DNA from 3 places in the Corynebacterium sp. 22-2729 genome. Region 2 is predicted to be linked to each of the others. Evidence: predicted binding sites of a transcription regulator. Region 2 holds the regulator's gene; each other region holds the start of a gene.

What was found. The regulator LexA, encoded in region 2, represses DNA repair genes until DNA is damaged. The targets are predictions, from matches to a motif close to CGAACANNTGTTCG.
Region 1: a site for LexA is predicted at 1,806-1,819, ahead of ACUY2T_RS00505 (HNH endonuclease signature motif containing protein). Genes of this name have one in related genera too.
Region 3: a site for LexA is predicted at 5,657-5,670, ahead of ACUY2T_RS06650 (error-prone DNA polymerase). Genes of this name have one in related genera too.

Annotation. Positions count from the first base shown of each region.
Region 1 covers NZ_JBRBCA010000001.1:119,710-127,439, forward strand. Annotated here, with positions in the region: gene dnaK (molecular chaperone DnaK) at 1-1,150, shown strand, start outside; gene grpE (nucleotide exchange factor GrpE) at 1,150-1,713, shown strand; gene ACUY2T_RS00505 (HNH endonuclease signature motif containing protein) at 1,937-3,238, shown strand; gene ACUY2T_RS00510 (hypothetical protein) at 3,235-4,425, opposite strand; gene dnaJ (molecular chaperone DnaJ) at 4,606-5,796, shown strand; gene ACUY2T_RS00520 (heat shock protein transcriptional repressor HspR) at 5,796-6,212, shown strand; gene ACUY2T_RS00525 (basic amino acid/polyamine antiporter) at 6,214-7,677, opposite strand.
Region 2 covers NZ_JBRBCA010000010.1:64,213-71,942, reverse strand. Annotated here, with positions in the region: gene hrpA (ATP-dependent RNA helicase HrpA) at 1-3,450, shown strand, start outside; gene nrdR (transcriptional regulator NrdR) at 3,447-3,938, opposite strand; gene lexA (transcriptional repressor LexA) at 4,652-5,437, shown strand; gene ACUY2T_RS08425 (DeoR/GlpR family DNA-binding transcription regulator) at 5,498-6,298, shown strand; gene hflX (GTPase HflX) at 6,295-7,730, opposite strand, start outside.
Region 3 covers NZ_JBRBCA010000007.1:84,408-92,137, forward strand. Annotated here, with positions in the region: gene ACUY2T_RS06625 (Y-family DNA polymerase) at 1-1,734, shown strand, start outside; gene ACUY2T_RS06630 (sucrase ferredoxin) at 1,773-2,762, shown strand; gene ACUY2T_RS06635 (methionine ABC transporter permease) at 2,824-3,504, opposite strand; gene ACUY2T_RS06640 (methionine ABC transporter ATP-binding protein) at 3,501-4,607, opposite strand; gene ACUY2T_RS06645 (MetQ/NlpA family ABC transporter substrate-binding protein) at 4,646-5,506, opposite strand; gene ACUY2T_RS06650 (error-prone DNA polymerase) at 5,682-7,730, shown strand, end outside.

The sequences.
Region 1 (7,730 bases), on a different contig from region 2:
GCAGCGTCTGCGCGAGGCAGCGGAGAAGGCCAAGATTGAGCTGTCCAGCTCCCAGCAGGCTTCCATCAACCTGCCGTACATCACGGTGGACGAGGATCGGAACCCGCTGTTCCTGGACGAAACCCTGACCCGCACCGAGTTCCAGAAGATCACTCAGGATCTGCTGGATCGCACCAAGGCTCCGTTCCAGGCGGTGCTGAAGGATGCTGAGGTTAGCGTGGACGAGATCGACCACGTCGTGCTGGTCGGTGGCTCCACCCGCATGGTTGCCGTATCCGAGCTGGTCACCGAGCTGACCAATGGTAAGGAGCCTAACAAGGGTGTTAACCCGGACGAGGTTGTGGCCGTGGGCGCTGCCCTGCAGGCCGGCGTGCTGCGCGGCGAAGTGAAGGACGTGCTGCTGCTGGATGTCACCCCGCTGTCCCTGGGTATCGAGACCAAGGGTGGCGTGATGACCAAGCTGATCGAGCGCAACACCACCATCCCGACCAAGCGCTCCGAGACCTTCACCACTGCTGAGGACAGCCAGCCCAGCGTGCAGATCCAGGTCTTCCAGGGTGAGCGCGAGATGGCTGCGCACAACAAGCTGCTCGGCTCCTTCGAGTTGGCCGGCATCGCCCCTGCACCGCGCGGCGTTCCGCAGATCGAGGTCACCTTCGATATCGACGCCAACGGCATCGTCTCCGTGTCCGCAAAGGACAAGGCGACCGGCAAGGAAAACACGATCAAGATCCAGGAAGGCTCCGGCCTGTCCCAGGAGGAGATCGACCGTATGGTCAAGGATGCTGAGACTCACGCAGAGGAGGACAAGAAGCGCCGCGAGGAGCAGGAAGTCCGCAACTCTGCAGAGTCTATGGCTTACCAGACCCGTAAGTTCGTCGAGGAGAACAAGGACAAGGTCAGCGAAGACGCCCAGAACAAGGTCGAGGAAGCAGCCAAGGCTGTGGACGAGGCTCTGAAGGGTGATGACATCGAGGCCATCAAGGACGCTGTGGAGAAGCTGAACGCTGAGTCTCAGGAGATGGGCAAGGCTATCTACGAGGCAGAAGCAGCATCCGGTGCTGAAGGTGCCGCTGCAACCGATGACCCGAACGTTGTCGACGCCGAAGTTGTCGATGAGGACACTTCCGCAGAGGATGATAAGAAGTAATGTCTGAAGATCTGAATCAGAACCCGGACGCCTCGGAAAATACCGAACCGGAAGTAACCGAGGCACAAGGGGTCGACGAGGGTCTGGCTGAGGTTGATCTGGCTGAAGATGAGGGCGTCGACAACAACGCCGCAGACGAGGCCGAGAACAACATCGAGGCCGAGCTGGCCGAGCGCACCGAAGATCTGCAGCGCGTGACGGCGGAGTACACCAACTACCGCCGTCGCGTAGAGCGCGACCGCGTGAGCGTGATTACCGGCGCGAAGGCCGACGTAGCCTCCGAGCTGCTGCCGATCCTGGATGACCTGGAGATGGCAGAACAGCATGGCGATCTGACCGGTCCGCTGAAGTCCATGTCGGATAAGCTGCACTCCGTGATGGCCTCCATGAAGGTGGAGAAGTTCGGCGAGGAAGGCGACGAATTCGACCCTAACTGCCACGAGGCAGTGCAGGACACTAGTAGTGGTGACGAGAAGGTGCTGGCCACCGTTCTACGTCGTGGCTACCGTCTAGAAGATCGGGTGCTGCGCAATGCGATGGTTATTATCGGCGACCCGCAGTAGTCCTGTTGGCGGTCTACCGCTGAGTTAACCCCTTAAGAGGGCTCCATGGTTTTACCGTGGGGCCCTTTCTTATGGCTAGAACACACATGTTTAGAACGAGTGTTCGATTTTGTAGTGTTTTTTCGGAAGGAGTGTCGGGGGCGTTTTCTATGCTTATTGCGCACGGAAAACCACGGGACGAAAACCATGCAACACAGGGGACTTTGATCATCAAAGGGGAAAGATGTTCGACCAACCCACACCACCAGAAGAATCGCCACCAGACCAGCGTCCGCCCAACCAATCCGCCGATCAGGCGCAGAAGCCTTTTTGGAAAGTAACCGACCCTACCGACCCGATAAGCGCAGCAGTCTGCGACATCAATCTCAACAATGCGCGCCTTGCCGTGGCATGCACGCCTCGCGACCATGAATGCGTCGGCGATGTCACCACCCGCTTGTGTGTCCGCCTGGGACTACCGGAGTTTCGGGTCATCCAGCTTATTGACGTCGGCGCAACCTTCCGCCGCTTCCCATCGTTGTTGAAGCTTGCCGAAACGGGGGCTTACTCCATAGAAATCTGGCGGATTGTCGCGCAGAGCCTTGTCGCTATTAGTGACGCCCACGCCTCCGTCATAGAAGCCGATGTATACACTGCACTTTCACCTACTCGACCTAACCAGGCAATGCTTGGGCATGGCACGATCCGTCAGCGGCTGAAGAAGATCGTCATGCAGCGCGAGCCTTTGGCTTGTCCGATCGATCCTGCAGATCGGCCCATACTCTCGGACGATGCGAATGAGGAGGGTGCCGAAGATGCGCTGGGAAATGCAGCAAGGCTGAGTATTGATGACCGGCCAAGCGACCATACCGAGTTTTATCTGACTCTCCCTAAGTTGGAGGCGCTAGAGCTGATTCAAGCGGTTGATGGCGTGCGGAAGAAAGAGAACTGCTCGCGGGCGCGGGCGCTGCTAAGTCTGGTGCGGGGGAGTGCTACTGCAGAAGTGAACCTCAACCTATATCGCCGGGTGGATATTCCGGATTCCCAGATCTGGGCCGCTGGCACCTGGCTTAGTCCGCTGGCTACGAAGGAATGGATGGCTCGCGTGACCCATCTGCAGGCTCCGGGGAAGGCCACCACGGCTGGTTATACTCCGACGCCGCTGATTCGCGCGAGCGTGGAAGGGCGGGACGGGACTTGCCGGTTCCCCGGTTGCGACGTGCCTGCCCACAAATGCCAGCTGGATCACGTCAAACGCTTCGTGCATAACAACCCGGAAGGCGGGCCGACTGATACGTCAAACCTCCACTGTCTCTGTGCAAAGCATCACAATGCGAAGACGACCGGAGCATGGGATGTGGAGATCTCCTCCGATGGAGTGGAAACCTGGAGCAGCCACGGCGACGGCCACACCGTGATCACCACTCCGAACGGCCCGCTGGGAAGATTCACATTCCGGCACCGAGCCATAAAGCGAACGCGGAGGGTGGTGGAGTTCAACCAGCGGAAACAACAGCGCAACCAAGAGGAAGAGCCACCGTTCTAGGCGAGGCCGCCTCCATCCCCTAGGTCACCGAGATGAAGCTTCTCGGTGAGGTATGCGGTCGGCTTGACCTCAAGCTCCGCAGTGTGGTCGCTATTCCACTTCACATTGGTGAACGTAGTCACCTCGCCCATGTGAGAGATCATCAGGCGTGGACTCAACGCGCCTGCCTGCTGGGAGAACTGGTTGGCGGCCAGGGTTGCCATCATCTTGATGGATCCCATGAGATCGCTGCCCTCATCCATCTCGCGGAGCAGCGTTACATGGCGATGCGGAGCTGCCAGCAACAACCCAGACTCGCGATCGATTTGGGGTAGGTAACGCTCGACGATGTCATCCAACAGAATCGGAATAGACCCCACGTAGTACGAGGATCCAACGAACAACCACACGCGTTCTCCGGGCTTGCTTTCGTCCGCCTGGATGGACTGCACCTCAAGATCGGAATCGATCAGATCCTGCCATAGGTTGCGGTAGCCGATCCGGAAGAGGTCCTCTACGGGCCCTCGATCCTCCAGCGAATCCGGGGTCAGGCCCAACACTGCGTTAGGTGAGTCTAGGACTAGGTGGATGCAAAGGGCGTCCGAAAAAGGACGAATGGGGGATTCTGGGTTGAACTCGAACGCATCCGCCTGCGCGCTCTCCGGCAGAAGTTCGATCGCCGTGAGGCGCACACGCAGGTAGGAGTAGAACTCCGCGTCGGGGATTGAGCCCATATCCGTCGTGATCTGGATAGACGAGACAAGCGTGGAAACGAAGTTATTGACCATCTCGGGCATGTCCCTGGCAAAGTCCTCGGCGCTCGCGACCTGCTTCGTGATGTTCTCAAGGCCCATTAGTGAACCCTCGCCATCGTCCGGTGCCGGAAGTCTGCCGCCATAGGGGCCAGGGGTGCGGCCGACATATTTCAGGGGCTTCTCAATGTCCTCAGGCTTGCTGAAATACACCACCTCAGGAGTGGGGTTCGCGCCATAGCCGAGATCGTTAAGCGCGCGCACGATGTGGCGAATCATCGCGGTGGACTGGTGCAAGTCCAGGCCGCTCAACGGCACTGGTGGATCCTCCGGGCCGGGAGCAGGTGTGCCGGGAGCAGAAAAGCTATCAACCGAGCTGTCAGAGCTGCCGAGATCGGATGGTGAATTGTGGGAGCCGAAAAGTCGGCTAAACCAACTGCGCTTTTTGGGTGCCATGGCCCCACCCTAGTCAGTTCTGCTCGAGTGGGCTTTCGTCTGGCCCCGAAGTGGCGCTGCAAGGGAATAAAAGCGTAGGGGCGTCGTTATAGAAGATTAGATATCAAAAGTTCAGCGCGGTAGACTCAAGGTTAATGAGTGATACCCCGCGTGAACAGCGCAAGAAGGAAGGAGCGACACATGGCGCACAGTGAATGGGCCGAGAAGGATTACTACCAAGACCTCGGCGTGTCCTCCACCGCATCGGCAGAGGAGATCAAGAAGGCATACCGCAAGATCGCTCGCGAAAACCACCCGGATGCCAACCCGGGCGATACGGTGGCGGAGGAGCGGTTCAAGAAGGCTTCCGAAGCCTACAGTGTGGTGGGCGATAAGGAAAAGCGCGCGGAGTATGACGAGCTGAAGCGCATGCTTGCTAGCGGTGCATATTCGACCGGCGCAGGATTCGGCGGTGCAGGATTCAGCGGTGCAGGCGGCTTTAACGTCTCTGATCTTTTTGGCAATGACGCCCACAGTGGTGGATTCGGCGACATCTTCGGCGGAATCTTCGGTGAGGATCCGACCGCCGGCGCCTCCCGCAGCCGCTTTGAAGGGCGGGGTAGCCGCCGCACCCAGCGCAGCCGCGGGGCAGACGTGGAGACGGAGCTGACGCTCGAGTTCCGCGAGGCTACAAGAGGCGTGACCGTTCCGATTCGCCTCACTAAACCCGAGCCCTGCGAAAACTGCCACGGCTCCGGCGCCAAGGCGGGCACCGCGCCGCACACATGCGGTGCATGCGGCGGTGACGGCATGGTCAGTGAGAGCAAGGGTGCCTTCGGCTTTTCCCGCCCGTGCGCGGAGTGCTCGGGTACGGGGTCGGTGATTAAGGACAAATGCGCAGACTGTTCCGGTACGGGACGCACCACTCAGGCACGCACGATCACGGTGCGCGTGCCTGCGGGTGTGGTCGACGGGCAGAAGGTGCGCCTGGCCGGACAGGGTTCGGCAGGGCAGCGTGGCAAGCCGGCTGGCGATCTGTTCGTGACTGTGCACGTAAAGCCGGACAAGGTGTTCAGCCGCGACGGCGATGATCTGAAGCTAACCGTGCCGGTGAGCTACCCCGAGCTGGTGCTCGGTGGGGCAGTGACGGTGCCTACCTTGGCTTCCAAGGTGCGGGTACGCATTCCTGCGGGCACGCAGGACGGCACCACGCTGCGTGTGCGCGGCCACGGCGTGAATAAGCGCAACGGTGCCAGCGGCGACTTGCTGGTGACCGTCAAGGTGGCGGTGCCAAAGAACCTGGACGAGGGAGCGATGAGTGCGCTGCGAAAGTACTCGGAAGAGGAAAAGCGCTCTGGATTCGACCCCCGCGAAGGATGGGAGGGTAACTAATGAGTACTGGAAAGACCGGCGGCGAAAGGGAGGTCTTCGTGATCTCTGTCGCCGCGCGCATCACCGGAATGCATGCCCAAACGCTACGCACGTATGACCGGATGGGTTTAGTGACGCCCCAACGCACCAGCGGCGGTGGCCGTCGCTACTCGCGTGAGGATATTGAGCAGTTGCAGGAAATCCAGCGCCTTTCCCACGAGGAGGGCGTAAACCTGGCGGGCATTAAAACGATCATTGCCCAGCAGAACCGGCTGGATGAGCTGGAGAAAGAAAACGCTGCCCTGCGTCGCCGGTTGGCGGATATGCAGGCGCGCATGGAGCGTGGCGAAGGTGCGGGCGGGCGGCCACGTGGTGAGATCGTGCATGTCCCGCGTTCGACGTCGGTAGTGCTGTGGGACAGGCAGAAGCGACGCTAGTTTAGAGGCTGACCTGGCCGGTGAGGATCAGGTACAGTGCGCCGATCGACGAAATAACGACGATGGTGCTGATGATCCACTCGAAAGTATTGAAGATGCGCCCGCCGGCCTTGATGCGGGTGGATACGTAAACCACCAGCCCCGGCACAATGAGCAGCGTGCCCAGTAGGACGAACTGCAGCTCGGCGGCGTAGAGCAGCCACAAGGAGTAGCCGAAAGCTACCGCGCTGATGAGCAGGTGAATACGGTTGGTGCCCTTGCTTACCTCCGGTCCGGAAATATCGAACTTCGAGCCCGCGTCCGGGTGCTTGAAGCCGTGGCCGCGCGTGGCCAGGAACAGCAGGTACAGGCTGGAGAACACATAAGGTACCAGATAGAGCGACGTAGCCAGCTGCACCATCGTGGTGTACGTGGATTCATTGAGGTAGAACACGATAATGAACACCTGGATCACCACGGCGGAAAGGAACTGTGAGACATAGGGGGCGCCCATATCGTTGGTGCGTCCAACTGTCTTTGGTAGTAGTCCATCTTGCGCCATGAGCGTGATTGGCTCGGCACATAGCATCTGCCAGGACACATAAGCGCCCAGCACAGAGATGCACAGGCCGATGGAGATCAACCCAGCGCCCCACGGGCCAACGACGTGCTCCAGCACCGTTCCCATGGAGTTATCGCCCATAGCAGCCAGCTCCTCGCGGGAGACCACACCGAAGGAAAGGAAGCTCACGGCGTTGAGCAGGAAGAACACTGCGACGAATCCGAGGAAAGTCGCCAGCGACACATCCTTGCGGTGACGTGCGCGCTTCGAGTAAGTCGAGGCGCCTTCCACGCCGATGAAAGCCCAGACAGTAAACAGCATCATGCCCTTTACCTGGTCGCCCAGGGAGAAAGCCTGATCCTGATTCTCGCCGAAGGTTGCGGCACGGCCCCAGAAGTCTGAGGTGAAGACGTCCATGTTGAAGCCGGCGAAGGCAACCAGCACCAGGAAGGCCAGAATCGGCAGGATCTTCGCCACAGTGGTGATGACGTTCATGATCGCTGCCTGGCGCACGCCCCGGGAAAGGACGATAAAGATTCCCCAGGTTAGCGCCGAAACACAGATCGACTGCACCAGCGGATGGTCGCTGCTGAAGATGGGGAAGAAGAAGCTGAGCGAGCTAAAGAACAATGTGGCATAACCCACCTGGGCAATGATGGTGCCCAGCCAATATCCCCAGGCAGAGGCGAAGCCCACGAAGTCCCCCAACCCGGCGCGCACGTAGGAATACACGCCGGAATCCAGGTGCGGCTTGCGCAGAGCGAGAGCCTGGAAGACATAGGCGATGCACAGCATGCCCACGCCCGTAATGCCCCAGCCGATGAGAGCGGCACCGGGCGAGGCCACCGACGCGATATTTTGCGGCAGGGCGAATATGCCCGCGCCGACGGTGGAGCCAACGATAAGGCTGACCAGCATGCCCATGCGAACGGTGCGCGGGTCGTCCTTAATCAGTACCTCCGCAGTAGAGGCCTGGG
Region 2 (7,730 bases):
GAGGCACACGAGCGCAGCCTCAATATCGACTTCCTTCTCGGCTACCTCAAGCAGCTTCTGCCGAAGCGACCGGATCTAAAGGTGATCATCACCTCGGCCACGATCGACCCGGAAAGCTTCGCCAAGCACTTTGCTGACGCCGACGGCTCCCCCGCGCCCATCATCGAAGTCTCTGGCCGCACCTACCCCGTAGAGATTCGCTATCGTCCTCTGATCACCGAGCGCGAAAACCCGAAGACAGGCGAAATCACGGAAGTCGAGACCGACCCCTTGGACGGAATCGTGGCGGCGTGCAAGGAGCTAATGCGCGCCGGCGACGGCGACATTCTTTGCTTCTTCTCCGGCGAGCGCGAAATTCGGGATGCTGCTGAAGCCTTAGAAGGTGAATTCGCCGGGGCCTCAGGGGCACGCAAGGTGGATGTGCTGCCGTTGTTCGGCCGTTTGTCGAATGCAGAACAGCATCGAGTCTTCCGTACCGGCCCGCGCCGCCGCATCGTCCTGGCGACCAATATCGCGGAAACCTCCCTGACTGTGCCGGGTATTCATTACGTGGTGGACACCGGTTTTGCACGTATCTCCCGCTACTCCCACCGCACAAAAGTACAGCGCTTGCCGGTGGAGCCCATCAGCCAGGCCAGCGCCAAGCAACGCTCGGGTCGCTCGGGTCGAATTGCCGACGGCATCGCGATTCGTTTGTACTCCGAGGAGGATTTCGAGGCTCGTCCGGCGTTCACGGATCCGGAAATCCTGCGCACTCACCTTTCCAGCGTCATCCTGTCGATGGCCGCCCTTGGGTTGGGTGATATTCAACGCTTCCCATTCCTTCAAGCACCCGATAATAAGTCGATCCGGGACGGTGTAGCACTACTCCAGGAGCTTGGAGCGTTGGCGTCAACAAAGGAAGCAACGCTAACAGACATCGGCCGGGACATGGCGCGTATCCCCACCGATCCGCGACTAGCCCGCATGTTGGTTGCGGGGCATGCGCAGAACATCATTGAGACGATCGCGGTTATTATCTCCGCACTGTCGATTCAGGACGTGCGCGAAAGACCTTTGGAAAAGCAGCAACAGGCCGATGAAATGCACGCGCGTTTCAAGGCGAACTCCGACTTTATTAGCCTGCTGAAGCTGTGGAATTATCTGCAAGAACAGCGTCAGGATCTCTCGGCCAATAAGTTTAGAAAGCTGTGCCAGCGCGAGTTCATTCACTATGTTCGCGTGCGCGAATGGATGGATCTGGTACGCCAAATGCTCTCCGTCGTGCAAGATCTCGGCTGGAAGATTCCGAATATTCGCCACGTGCGCGAGCTCGTCTTTGAACCAGAAGCTATCGACGAGGACCTGGTACACCAGTCAATTCTTACCGGCCTGATCACCCACGTGGGAATGCGGGAGGGAAATTCCAAACAGTTCACCGGAACTCGCGGCTCACATTTCGTCGTGCACCCCTCCTCGCATGTGTCAAAGAAGCCCCCACAGTGGCTTATGGCCGCGGAGCTGGTGGAAACGTCGCAGGTCTTTGCCCGCACAGTGGGGCCGATTGACCCCAGCTGGATCGAATCAATTGCTCCACACATGGTGAAGTACAACTACTCCGAGCCGGTGTGGTCCTCCTCGCGGGGTGCGGCAATGGTGCATGAAAAGGTTCTGCTTTTGGGCCTACCCATTGTCGCGGACAGGATGGTTAATGCCTCCAAGGTGGATCGGCCTTTGGCCCGCGAGCTTTTTATCCGCCATGCCCTCGTGGAGGGAGATTGGAAGACTCGCCACCACTTTTTCTCCCACAACCAAAATCTGCTGGCCGAAGCTACTGATCTGGAGGATAAGGCTCGTCGTCGCGATATCGTTGTCGACGATCAAGCTCTTTTTGATTTTTATGACGCCCGCTTGCCCGAGAAGATCGTCTCCTCTCGACATTTCGATTCTTGGTGGAAGAAAGCTCGCCACAAGGATCCACACCAGTTGGACTTCACCCTTGAGGCGCTAATCGACTCGCAAGAGGCTGCCAAGGCCGCCGACGAGTTCCCTGATGCGTGGCGCCAGGGCAGCTTGGAGTTCGAGCTATCCTATGTGTTCTTGCCGGGAGACCCCGACGATGGAATAACCATGCGCGTACCCCTGCCGCTGCTGGCGAATGTCTCCGAACCCGAAACACGCTGGCTGGTCGCCGGTATGCGTGAGGAACTCGCGGTCGCACTGATCCGCTCCTTGCCGAAGCCACTGCGCACCAGCGTCGTGCCAGCCAGCAATTTTGCTGCCGCTGCCCTTAAGAAGATGGTTCCCTTCGACGGCGAGTTTGGTTTTGCACTTGCAGAGGCTTTACGCGAATTAGGAGGCCGGGGCATCACGGCTCAGGACTTCGATTGGAACCGAGTCCCGGAGCACTTGCGTATGCAATTTGCCGCCATTGACCGGCGGGGAAAGGTGATCGAGAAGTCTCGTGACCTGCAATATCTCCAGAACAAACTTTCTGGCCAGGTCACTTCTGCGATTGCTCAGGCGGCAGCTCGGACGAAGCCTGCAGCTCCCAGCGATGCTGCACAGCATTCACCTCAGCGACAAAAGAAGCGTGGCGGCACGTCGAGCGGTGTGCTGGCTACCGCCGAGGCATGGACAGTAGACGGCATCGGAGTGCTTCCCGAGACAGTGGAAACGGTGGTCGACGGGCAAACTCTGCACACCTATCCCGCTATCGTCGCTTCACACAGTGGCGTGACGTTGAAAGCCTTCCCCACCAAGCAAGCTGCGGATGGGCAGCAGTTTACGACCGTGCTGAACATGATGGTCAACGCTTGTACGATATCCCCAAAGCAAATGATCAAGGGCTTGCCGCTACGTCAACGTGTGGCTATGGAGCAGATCGACGGGGGCGTCGATGGGCTAGTCAGCGATGTGGTGGCTCTGGCCTGCCGAGACATGCTTATGAAGCTGGGGCCGGTGGTGCGCGACCCAGAAAAGTGCGAAGAGGTGGTGGGTGTAGCTCGCTCTCAGGGACCCGGACGCGTGCGGCAATACGTAGTAGCCCTCGCACCCGCTGTGCTGGCCGTTGCGGACATGTCAGCGGAACTGAAGGGCTGGTCGGGAGATGCCATTGAAGATATGCGTAAGCAACTCGATTTCTTCCTGGGCAAGCATGCCATCGCCCGCAATGGCATTGAGCACATGCGCCACGTTCCGCGCTATGTAGAGGCCATGCGCGCCCGATTGGAAATGATGAAGACGGATCCAGACAAGGAAGAGGATCTGGACGAAGAGGTTCAAGAGGCTTTTGATCTCTTGGAAAAGACGAAGAAGCGGCTCCCAACGGCGAGGGCTGTCTCCCCACAGATCAAGGAGGTGCGCTGGATGATCGAGGAGTTTCGAGTCAGCCTCTTTGCGCAGAACCTAGGCACAGCGCATTCGGTATCCCTGCAGCGTATCCGTAAGAAATTGGAGAAGATCCGTTAGCTGTCGTCGCCTTCAGACTCTTCAGGATGCTGGGCTAGAGACTGGCGGTGGGCACGCAGCGATTCGATTTCCTGCTCGAAGTCTTCGGCACAATTAAAAGACTTATACACGGAGGCGAAACGCAGATAAGCCACCTCGTCCAAGGTTCGGAGTGGATCCAAGATCGCCAGGCCGATCTGGTTTGCGGGTACTTGGGAGCCATGTGTCACTCGAACGGCTTGTTCCACTTCGTGTGCCAGACGCTTTAATGCGTCGTCGGAGACGTCGCGCCCCTGACATGCCCGACGCACGCCCTTGATAACTTTTTCTCTACTGAATTCCTCGGTCACTCCATTGCGCTTCACTACCAACAGAACAGACCTTTCAATAGTGGTGAAGCGGGTCTGGCATTGACTGCATTCGCGACGACGTCGGATAGAAACACCCATCTCAATGGATCGCGAATCAACAACGCGGGATGAATCTGAGCTACAGGAGGGGCACAACACCCTTCTCAGCTTAGTCGCCCCTCCCCCGACACAGAAGCTGAACTATGGGATGAGAAGAGGCGCAAACCCAAGCAGCGTGGACATCACTCCAAGGGAGACCGCGGTTCCACCAGGCGAGTGAATGATTCGCTCCGTTCGTGCGCGAACTCTATCTACCCATCCCATTTGATTGTCGAACAGGCATTCGTTTGCGCCGGAGATGCGATCCATCTTGCGGCGCGGAATCGAACGCGCAACAGGTGCAGAAGAATACCCAAAGGTGTTCGAATTACCCCTAGAATCCAGTGCTTCCCAATTAGGCTTAAGAACTTGAGGCCTACGAAGTGGCGCAACCCGATCATCAGGAAGCACACGGACATGCGATGCAGACTGGACAGTAGTTGCGGGACGAATGATCGAGGTGGTCATGTGGCTACTCCTTTACAATGCGACGTAAGGCCAATCAGCAAAGCGCCTTAGCGCCTACGTCTTATTCCCTTGGCTGTTGCCCTAGTGAACCATTCACGCCCGACAGGGAACTTCAAAAATTCTGGTTTCTAGATCATCTGTTCGAATCTCGAACACAGCACAAAATTTAGCACGCATGTTCGAACATGTCTAGACAAATCTAAACTTTTTCGAACACATATACTAGAAATGCGTTCTATTTCGGGTAGTGTGGATGCAGATCGCGAAATACCGATAAAGAGACCCCGCCGGAATGAGGTATAACCGTGTCCACCGACCAACCCACCGAAAGCCCTTCCCCTCGCCCTAAGCTTGGGCGTCCTCCGAAGTCCGAGGCTGACAAGCGTGCGGAGAAGCAAGCTCAGAAGGACGGCAAGAAGCCAGCCCTAAGCACTCGCCAGCGCCGCATTCTCGAAGTCATTCGCGATTCGACGGTCATCCGCGGTTACCCGCCAAGTATTCGCGAAATTGCCGATGCTGTAGGACTGCACTCGACGTCATCGGTTTCTTATCATCTCACCCAGCTGGAGAAGCGCGGACATCTACGCCGCGATGGCAAGCGACCTCGCGCGGTTGATGTGCGCTCCTTCGACGGCGTGCAACTCCCGGCCCAGACTAAACCCACGCCGCAAGCAGCTACTCCGCCCCCGACTTCCGACGAGGGAGAGCTCATGCCAGAGGCCACCTACGTCCCGGTTGTGGGGCAGATCGCCGCTGGCGCCCCGATCCTTGCAGAGCAAAATGTTGAGGCTCACTTCCCACTACCACAGGAGTTGGTAGGTAACGGAGAGCTCTTCTTGTTGCAGGTCGTGGGCGAGTCTATGCATGATGCCGGCATCTTCAACGGAGACTGGGTCGTGGTTCGCTCCCAGGCCGTCGCCGAGTTCGGCGATTTTGTCGCCGCCATGATCGACGGTGAGGCCACCGTAAAGGAGTTCCAAAAGGATGCCGACGGACTGTGGCTTATCCCCCACAACCCCCTGTTCGAACCTATCCCTGCCGAGGAAGCAACCATCCTAGGTAAGGTCGCAGCGGTTCTGCGCAAGATTTAACTCCCCCCTATTGGTTCTGACGCCGCCGTCTCCGACCCGCTTGGCACTAAAGTAGCGCCTATGGAATCAGCAGAACGGCGCCGTCAAATAGCCTCCCTCACCGCCATTCACGGCAGGGTTACTGTGAATGAACTGGCGGAGAAGTTCGGCGTCACCGCGGAAACAATTCGCCGCGACCTCGCGATTCTCTCTGACGGCGGTGAGCTCTTCCGCATCCACGGCGGAGCGGTTCCGGCGCAGGATTTCCGTACAGACTTCACCACTCTTGCCACACGTTCAAAGGCATCTCTCGGAGCCAAGCGGTCAATCGCCCAAGCTGCAGTAAAGCTCCTTCCGGAAACAGGCAGCACCATCTTCATCGATGCAGGTACCACCACGGGCGTCTTTGCCGAGGCCATCGCCGAAGCCAATGCCACAAACGATCCCAAGCTGATGGCACCGAAGCTCAATATCGTCACGAACTCTTTCTTTATTGCCACCACATTGGCGGAATCCCCCCGTTGCGATGTCCAACTAATCGGTGGGCACGTCCGCGCCCTGTCTCAGGCCGTCGTTGGCGACCTTGCCACCCGCGCCCTCGGCGTCCTCCATGCCGATGTTGCATTCATTGGAACCAATGCCCTTACTATCGATCATGGGCTATCCACTCCCGATGCCCAAGAAGGAGCAATCAAGCGCTCTATGGTGGCAAACTCCGACCGCGTAGTCGCTCTGTGCGATTCCACGAAGTTTGGCCTGGACTATCTGGTGAGCTTCGCAACTATCCAGGACATCAGTGCCGTCGTGACCGACGAGGACGCCCCGCAGCCCTACGTTTCCGAGCTGCGCAATCTCGGTATCGACGTCAGCTTTGGCAGCTAGTCTGCGGCTCTGAACTCCTGCAACTCCCCTGCCACTACATTCGGCAAACGAACCTCTAGTTTCGTTCCCTCTGCGTCATAGTCCTCTGCAATTACCGTTCCCAGTTCGTGGACTTTGGCCACGATATCGCCGCGGTCAAAAGGCACGTGCAACGTGACATGGGAATCCAGGGAATTCAGGAACAACTCCAGCTGAGCCTCCAGCTCGGCAATCCCTTCACCTGTTTTCGCCGACACAAAGACGGCATCCGGCACTCGGTGACGTAGTTCGGCGAGCACCAGTGGGTCCGCGGTATCGATCTTGTTCACCACCAGAATTTCCGGTGGCGCCTCCTGTCCGGATTCCTCGACGATCCCGCCGATCACTGTGTTCACAGCCTTGATCTGCTCCAGTGGGAAAGGATCGGAACCATCCACAACGTGCAAAACCACGTCGGCTGCCAGAACCTCCTCCAAGGTCGAGCGGAAAGCTTCAACCAACTGCGTGGGGAGGTGACGCACGAATCCAACCGTGTCGCTAAAAACCACGGACCGACCATCAGCCAGGTTTGCCCGCCTGGTGGTCGGATCCAGGGTGGCAAATAGTGCGTCTTCTACCAGTACTCCCGCACCCGTCAATGCGTTGATGAGCGAAGACTTACCAGCATTGGTGTACCCGGCGATCGCGATCTGCGGAATCGCAGAAGCATCGCGTCGCTCGCGCTTTACCTCTCGAGAGGTTTTCATTGCAGCAATTTCTTTGCGCAGCTTCGCCATCTCGGAGCGCAGGCGGCGACGGTCGGCTTCGATCTTCGTCTCACCGGGACCGCGCAGACCTACACCGCCATTGGAGCCAGCGCGTCCACCGGCCTGGCGGGAAAGCGCACCGCCCCAACCACGAACGCGCGTAATGAGGTACTCCATTTGCGCAAGCGCTACCTGTGCCTTGCCCTCTTTGGACTTCGCGTGCTGGGCGAAGATATCGAGGATCAACATGGTACGGTCAATAACCTTGACGTCGAGCGCCTTTTCCAGCGCGATCATTTGGCCGGGGCTCAACTCACCATCGCAGACGACGGTATCAGCGCCGGTCTCCAATACGACAGCCTTCAGTTCCTCGACCTTGCCGCGCCCGATATAGGTGCCAGAATCCGGCTTGTCGCGCCGCTGGTACAGCATCTCCGTCACCTCGGAGCCCGCTGTTTCCGCCAGTGCGCGCAACTCCTCTAGGTTCGCTTCCACCTGCGCAATCGTGCCAGAGGTCCACACGCCGACCAGCACGACTTTCTCCAGTCTGAGCTTTCGGTACTCAACGTCGTAGCCGTCCGATTGCTCGTCGGTGTAGGTGCTTACGCCGCGGGAAAGCCGCCGCAGGCTAGAGCGTGCTTCGAGATCGAGCTCGCCGACTGTGGGGTCAGGTATAGGGGCGAAGGAGTGTGTAGTGTGTTCGGTCT
Region 3 (7,730 bases), on a different contig from region 2:
ACAGCAGGGAGCGCAACACAGGCGCCCCGCAATGTACGAGTGGCTGTGCTGTGGTTTCCGGATTGGCCGGTGTATGTTCAGGCTCAATCACATGGGTGGGATGTGTTGGCGCCTGCTGCGGTGATTACGGACTACCGAGTTCTGGCTTGCAACGCGGCTGCGCGGAGCCACGGCGTCAAGATCGGTATGAAGCAGCGTCACGCGTTGGCGGCCTATCCACAGTTGAACGTGGCTGCGGATGATCCGAACCGGCAAGCGGCGGTACACGAGGATGTACTGAACGCACTGCAGGACGTTAGTGCGATGGTGGAGACCCTGCGACCAGGATTACTGGCCTTCCCTGTGGATGCACTATCCAGGTATTACGGTGACGAGGACACTGCGGTGGAAAAGTTGCTGGACGCTGCCGCACGGATTCACGCTGACTGTATGGCAGGGGTGGCCGACGACCTGGTGTCGGCGGTATGGGCAGCACGGCTGGGCAGGACTATCCCTCCGGGAGAGAGCACAGAGTTTATCGCCGAACTACCGATCGACGTGTTGGGAATTGAGCCGGAGCTGCGCGCCCCCGTACAGCTAAGCGCTACGTTGCAGCAGTTGGGGCTGCGTACGATGCGAGACTTTGCCGACCTTCCACGGGCAGACGTAGCAGCGCGTTTCGGGCAGGAGGCCGTGACCTGGCACCGCATTGCCAGTGGCCATGTGGATAGGGATGTCGCGCCCCGACGACGCCGCGAAGAATTAGAACTGCGCTACGAAGCAGAGGAGCCTATCGCCCGCACTGAAACCGCCGCTTTCATTGCCCGGCATGTGGCCACTGCGCTGCATAATAAACTCTTCGCAGCGGGGGAGGCCTGCCTGCGCCTGGCTGTGCGGGCCTACTTGGAACCCCCAGCTGGCTATGCTGGGCCGACCGTTATTGAGCGGCTCTGGCGGTGCCGTGAGCCCCTCTCGGAACAAGACACAGCCCAGCGAGTGCGCTGGCAACTAGACGGTTGGCTCACCCGCCTGCGAGCAGGTGCGGGAGCTAACGCGGATGCTGATGTTGGGGCTGATGCTGGGTTCGACTGGGCGGATAGCACTGCTGGTGTCACATGCATTGAGCTTGTGCCCGTGGAAACCGTCCCAGCAGGGAGCCTCGCCGCGCCACTATGGGGTGGGCCAGACGAAGGTATCCGGGCCGCGCGGGCTGCCGCCGGACGGGCGCAAGCGTTGATTGGTATGAACCGTGTGTTGCGTCCCATCCACCGCGGCGGTCGTGCAGTGGCGCAGCGCATCGTTACCGTTCCCTATGGAGAAGACGACCCAGAGGCCATTACCGCCCTGACTACTCGCCAGTGGGAAGGTCAGCTCCTGCACCCCCTGCCCGGCTTGATCGGGGCACCCGGATCACGTGACGCCCGCAACCCCAGCGCCGCACACCCCGCAGCACGACTGACGCTACTGGACCGCCACGAGAATCCAGTGCACGTTACAGGCCGGGGTTTGATGAGCGCACCACCGGAAACTCTGCGTTGGGGTGGCCGACGATTGCACATCACCGGCTGGGCTGGCCCCTGGCCCGTTGATGAACACTGGTGGGCAGAGGGGAAGCGCTATGCCCGACTGCAGATCTCTGCCCGGATGTCACCCCGTGAGGAGGAAACGCGCAATACCCGTCATGACGCGCCGGGCGAACAGGCATTTCTACTGGTGTGCAAAGGGAAACAATGGCGGATCGAAGCCACCTATTAGCAAAGCTATGCCCCCCGTAACTTGCTACTCTAGATAACATGCCAACAACTAGAAACGCCCAGGCCGGACAGCCCAAAACCAGCGCTGACACCTTAGGCGGAGTCTACGCGGACATGTGCTCCCAACGGACCGATGAGACTCTTCCTGGCACCGCTAAGCCGGGTCGCTTGGTCCTTGCCCTGGAGCATCTCACCGCCTGGGGGCACGATATCCTCGACGGCGATGCCTTGGGGAAGGAGCTCAGCACAAAAATTGAGAAATTCCTCGCAGAAAACAATGCTCAGCTGCAGTTCATCCGGCGTCCCGGCCGGGAAGGCCAGCAACGTGCCGCCAACCCCACCCGCCAGCTCTACATCAGCTGGGCCGAGGGCTATGGCGATGATCCCACGCCCATTCTCGAAAGTCTGCAGATATCCGGTCCGGAGGCACTGCTCGATCTTGACCTCAGCGCTCCCGGCGCAGCCGGCGGTCAGCGCATCGACGGTCCGCTGTTACTGGTGTGTACTCACGGTAAACGCGACAAATGCTGCGCAGTATTCGGCCGTCCTGTCGCCGACGAGCTCACCGCCGAATACGGAGAAATAGTCTGGGAATCCTCCCACACCAAGGGGCATCGCTTTGCTCCCTCCATGATTCTGCTGCCGACCAACTACTCCTATGGCCGACTCGGCACTGCCGGAGCTCGCAGCATGCTGGAACGCGCCAAGCAGGGCGAACTGTGGCTGGAAGGCTGCCGCGGCCGCGGGCTGTGGGATCCGGTTGGGCAGGTCGCGGAGCTTGCCGTCGCGGAGAAGATGTCTAAAGAAGGCCGCCCCGTCAAACTGGCAACGATGCACGTTCGTAAGCCGGAAGCAGCCGAGGCTGAAGCCACGGACGCTGGCACCGAGGTGCGCATTGTGCGCGTTACCGACGAAGCTGGTGCACATAAAGAAATCACGGTGCGCCTGACTTCGCGCTCGGGTGGTACATCCGTTCCCTCTTGCGACAAGAAGCCCAAACAGACCGTGACGTGGGACGCGGAGTTCTAAACCCATAGAAAAACCCCGGGGCAGTTCAGATTTGAACTAGCACCCGGGGTTTCGTTGCTAACTAGCGGCGCATGATCTTCTTCGACAGCCAGTTTCCGCCCAGCTGCGCGATCTGCACGATGACGATGATTACTGCAACGGTCGTCCACGTTACGGCGTCATTAAACGAGCGATAACCGTAGACAATCGCGAAGTCACCCAAGCCACCGGCGCCGATGTATCCCGCCATGGCGGACATATCGACAATGGCGATAAACATAAAGGTCAGGCCTAGGATCAGCGGCCCCAGCGCCTCAGGGATGATTACCGAGAAGATGATCTTCAGCGGCGAGGCACCCATCGCCTTGGCCGCCTCGATCACGCCCGGGTCGATGGCCACGAGGTTCTGCTCGAAGATGCGGGCGGCGCCGAAAGTCGCGGCGACGACCATACCGACGATCGCGGCCTCGGTGCCGATACGGCTCTGCACCACTAGGTCAGTTAGCGGACCGATCGCTGTCAGCAAGATGATGAACGGGATCGGGCGGATGAAGTTCACCAGGAAGTTCGTTACCCAGTAGACCGCACGGTTCTGCAGAATGCCGCCCTTGCGGGTGGTAAACAGTAGCAGGCCGATCATCAGGCCTAGAACCGAGGAGATCACAAGCGTGATCGAGACCATGTAGAGCGTGTCGAAAATGGCCTTTTGGAACGTGTTGCCGTAGCGATCCCAATCCATTTGCGCGAGGGTCATCGTGTTCATCGGATCTCCTCAATCTCGGTGGAGGACTGCATATGGCTGTGGAACTCCTCAATTGCCTGCTCGCCGGCGGCATCGTGCGCCGTCAAGCGCAAGGTAAGGCGACCGAAGCTGTGGTTTTGAAGGGTAGTGACGCCACCGTGGACGATGTTGACCGTCACTCCTGCAGCAGACAGCTTGGATACGGCGTCGAAGAAACCAATTCCCTCGGCCATAGTCACAGTGAAGAGGCGACCGTGCTCGGACTGTAGCGCCTCGGCCTCAACCATATCCGGAGTGTTGCGCAGGGAAGTGGCCACAAAGTTGGCCGCAGTCTGCGTCTGCGGGTTGGAGAAGACTTCGTAAACGCTGCCCTGTTCCACGATGCGGCCGTTCTCCATCACGATGACGGAGTCCGCGATGGCGCGCACAACTTCCATCTCGTGAGTGATCACGACGATGGTGATGCCGAGCTCACGGTTGACCTTGCGGAGGAGCTCCAACACGTCGCGCGTGGTGGAGGGGTCCAATGCACTGGTGGCTTCATCGGCCAGCAGCAAACTGGGGTTGGTAGCCAGCGCGCGGGCGATGCCGACGCGCTGCTTCTGACCGCCAGAGAGTTGCTCCGGGTAGGCCTTGCCCTTATCGGAAAGGCCGACGAACTCCAGCAGCTCCTTCACTCGTTCCTCGCGCTGCTGCTTAGGCATGCCCTGCAGGCGTAGTGGGTAGGCCACGTTGCCTGCCACGTTGCGGGAGGAGAAAAGGTTGAACTGCTGGAAGATCATGCCGATATCGCTGCGCAGCTTGCGCATTTGCGATTCCGGTAGGGGAACGATGTCCTGGCCATCCAGCAGGATCTGCCCGCTGGTGGGGCGATCCAGGCCGTTGATCTGACGGACGAGGGTGGACTTGCCTGCACCGGAGTAGCCGATAATGCCGACGATGGATCCCGCCGGGATATGAGTGTTGATGTCCTGCAGGGCTCGAATTTCTTTCTTGCCCTGCTTGAAAACCTTCGTCACATCGCGGAAGACGATGTCTGTGCCGGTGCTACTCGTGCCAGTGTTGCTCGTGCCGGTGGTGCCGGCACTGGGCTGGTCGACGCTAGGTTTCGCGTCTGAAGCCATAGGGAACCTCTTTTGAGAGTGGGGGTTAGGGAAGGGAGCTACTTCTTGATCTGCTTTTCGGTGTCCTTCAGGATCTTAGACAGCTCGTCTGGGCCCATCTTGACCTCGACGGAGGTGCCCTTGGACTGCTCGTTCAGGGCATCCTGAACGTCCTTGGAGTGCCAGACGTCGATGAGCTTCTTCAGATCCTCATCGTCCTTGTGCTCCTCGGTGGTGACGAAGGCGTTGATGAATGGCTTTGCAGCCTCTGCCTTCGGGTCATCCTGGACAATGGAGGACTTCGGGTCGATGTTGCCGCGCTCCAGGAAGGAGTTGTTGATGACGGCTGGGGTGCCGTCCTTGTAGGCGGTTACGGTCTGGGCGGCATCAACCGGGGTGACCTTGACCTTGGACTTGCTTTCATCAACATCGGCCGGAGTCGGGGAGAGAACCTTATCGTCCTTCAGCTTCACTAGACCGGCGGATGCCAGCACGTGGAGGGCACGACCCTGGTTGGTCGGGTCGTTCGGGATGGCGACCTCGCCGGCTTCCTCGATGTCCTTAACTTCGCTGTGATCCTGGTAGTACACGCCCAGCGGGATGATCTCGGTTGCGCCGATCGGCACCAGGTTGGAGTCGTTGTTGACATTGAAGTCAGCCAGGAACATCAGGTGCTGGAAGTTGTTGACGACGATTTCGCCGTCCTGCAGAGCACGGTTCGGCAGGCTGTAGTCGCCGAACGGAACTAGCTCGACATTCAGGCCTTCTTCCTTAGCCTTCTGTTCGAAGACCTGCCACTGCTTTTGGCCCTGGTCGGTGGTGCCGATCTTGATCGTGTCATCGTCACCGCCGCAGGCGGAAAGGCTGAAAGCCATAGCTACCGCAGCTACTCCGGCTGCAACCTTTTGGCGAAGGGACATGGGAATCCTCCTGGATTGTCATAGGCCCGGATCTTTTTGGAACGTCCGGGCTGAACTGTGCGATTAAGGTAGCAGTCTAAACCAAAATGAACAACTTAGTCTAGTTTTAGTTTGAGCTTTTTCGGAAGCGGCCACATATTACCCATTAATAGAATATGTGTTCTATAGTTGGCCTGTGTCTAATGAGTCGCGCAAGCCACAGTCCAGGAGTTTCTCCCTAGGGTCACCACTGAGTTGGAGACAGCTCGAAAGCGTGCTGTCCGGACAAGGGCCTGGACTGCGGAACCTGCGGGCAATAGGAATAGGGGAGGAGACGGGAGTAACTGGGGGCGAAGGGGCGTCAACAAGAAAAACCGGAATCGCCTTTGCCGAGCTTCATGCCTGCAACACCTACAACTTCCTGCGCGGCGCGAGCCAACCCGAGGAAATGGTTGCAGCGGCGCGCGAACTGGGGCTAAGTGCTCTTGCATGTGTAGATCGCGATGGCTTTTATGGGGCAGCGCGCTTCGCAACGGCGGTGGCTGAGAGCACAGGGAGCTCCGATGCTGGCGAAACGAACCTCGCGACGGTGTTCGGTGCTGAGCTGAGCCTCGACGTGCCGCTCACGGTGCTGTGCAAAGGACGCGAAGGGTATGTGCGGCTAAGTCGCCTTATTACTGACGCCCGTATGGCCGACCCCGACAAAGATTCCGTACGGTACCCCGACCTCTCCCAGCTAGCAGAGGGAGCGGGCGGCCACTGGCTCGTGCTTCTCGACTGGCGGTGGGCAGAAAGCACGACAAGCGCATACACGGCAGCGCGGTTAATAAAGCTTTTTGGCACGGCCAATGTTGTGGTCGAGTTGCAGCACACAATGAACCCGGCGGATGCCGATCGCAACGAACGCCTCCACGCCCTGGCGATGCACTACGGACTGCGTGAGATCGTTAGCAGTGCCCCTACATGCGCCACACCGAAGCACTCCCGGCTGGCCGGGGCGAAGGCGGCGCTGCGCGAACGCACAGACGTCGCTGCCGCAGAGCCGACCGTCCACCCGGTGGGCGGCTCGTGGCTGCGCTCGGGGGAGGAGATGCTGCAGCTCGCCGGCGATTGTGAGTGGCTAGCCCGTGCTGTCGAGACTTCCGTGCAGGTCGCCCGCGAATGCGCCTTCACCCTGGATCTCGTTGCACCGAACCTGCCGCATTTCCCCGTACCGGAGGGGTACACGGAAATGTCCTGGTTGCGCGCTATTACCGCCCGTGGCGGAGCTGAGCGCTATGGACGGCGTGGTTCTTCTGCAGCAGCCAACCAGGCGTGGGCCACCATTGACCGCGAGCTGGAAACGATCGAACGCTTAGGCTTTCCCGGTTACTTCCTCATCGTCCACGACATTGTCTCCTTCTGTCACGAGAACAACATCTTTTGCCAGGGACGCGGGTCTGCGGCGAACTCTGCAGTGTGCTTTGCTCTGGGGATCACGACGGTGGACGCGGTGGCGTCGGGGCTGCTATTTGAACGCTTCCTCTCCCCGGAACGCGACGGGCCGCCCGACATTGACCTCGACATCGAGTCGGGAAGACGCGAGGAGGTGATCCAATACGTGTACTCCCGCTATGGACGTGAGAATGCCGCGCAAGTGGCAAACGTGATTACCTATCGCCGCCGTGGCGCGATCCGCGATGCTGGCCGGGCTCTCGGCTACGCGCCGGGTCAGATCGACGCATGGAATCGTCACCCAGAACAAACCCCTGAGATTGTTTATGACCTCGCCGAACAGATGCGGGATCATCCCCGACACCTAGGAATCCACTCCGGGGGAATGGTGATCTGTGATCGTCCTATCGCACAGGTCGTACCTACAGAATGGGCGCGGATGGAGGGGCGCTCCGTGGTGCAGTGGGATAAGGACGACTGCGCCGCCGTGGGGTTGGTGAAGTTCGACCTGCTGGGGCTGGGCATGCTGGAAGCGCTTCACCATGCGGTGGATCAGGTGCGTGCGCACCGCGGACGGAACGTCGAGCTTTGGCGACTGGACCCTACCGAATCGGAGGTCTATGCAATGCTTGCCCGTGCCGATGCAGTGGGAGTGTTTCAGGTGGAATCCCGCGCACAGATGTCCACTCTGCCGCGTCTGAAGCCACGTACGTTCTATGACCTCGTAGTGGAAGTAGCGCTGATCCGCCCCGGCCCCATTCAAGGCGGCTCCGTGCACCCGTATATTCGCCGCCGCAATGGCCTGGAGCCC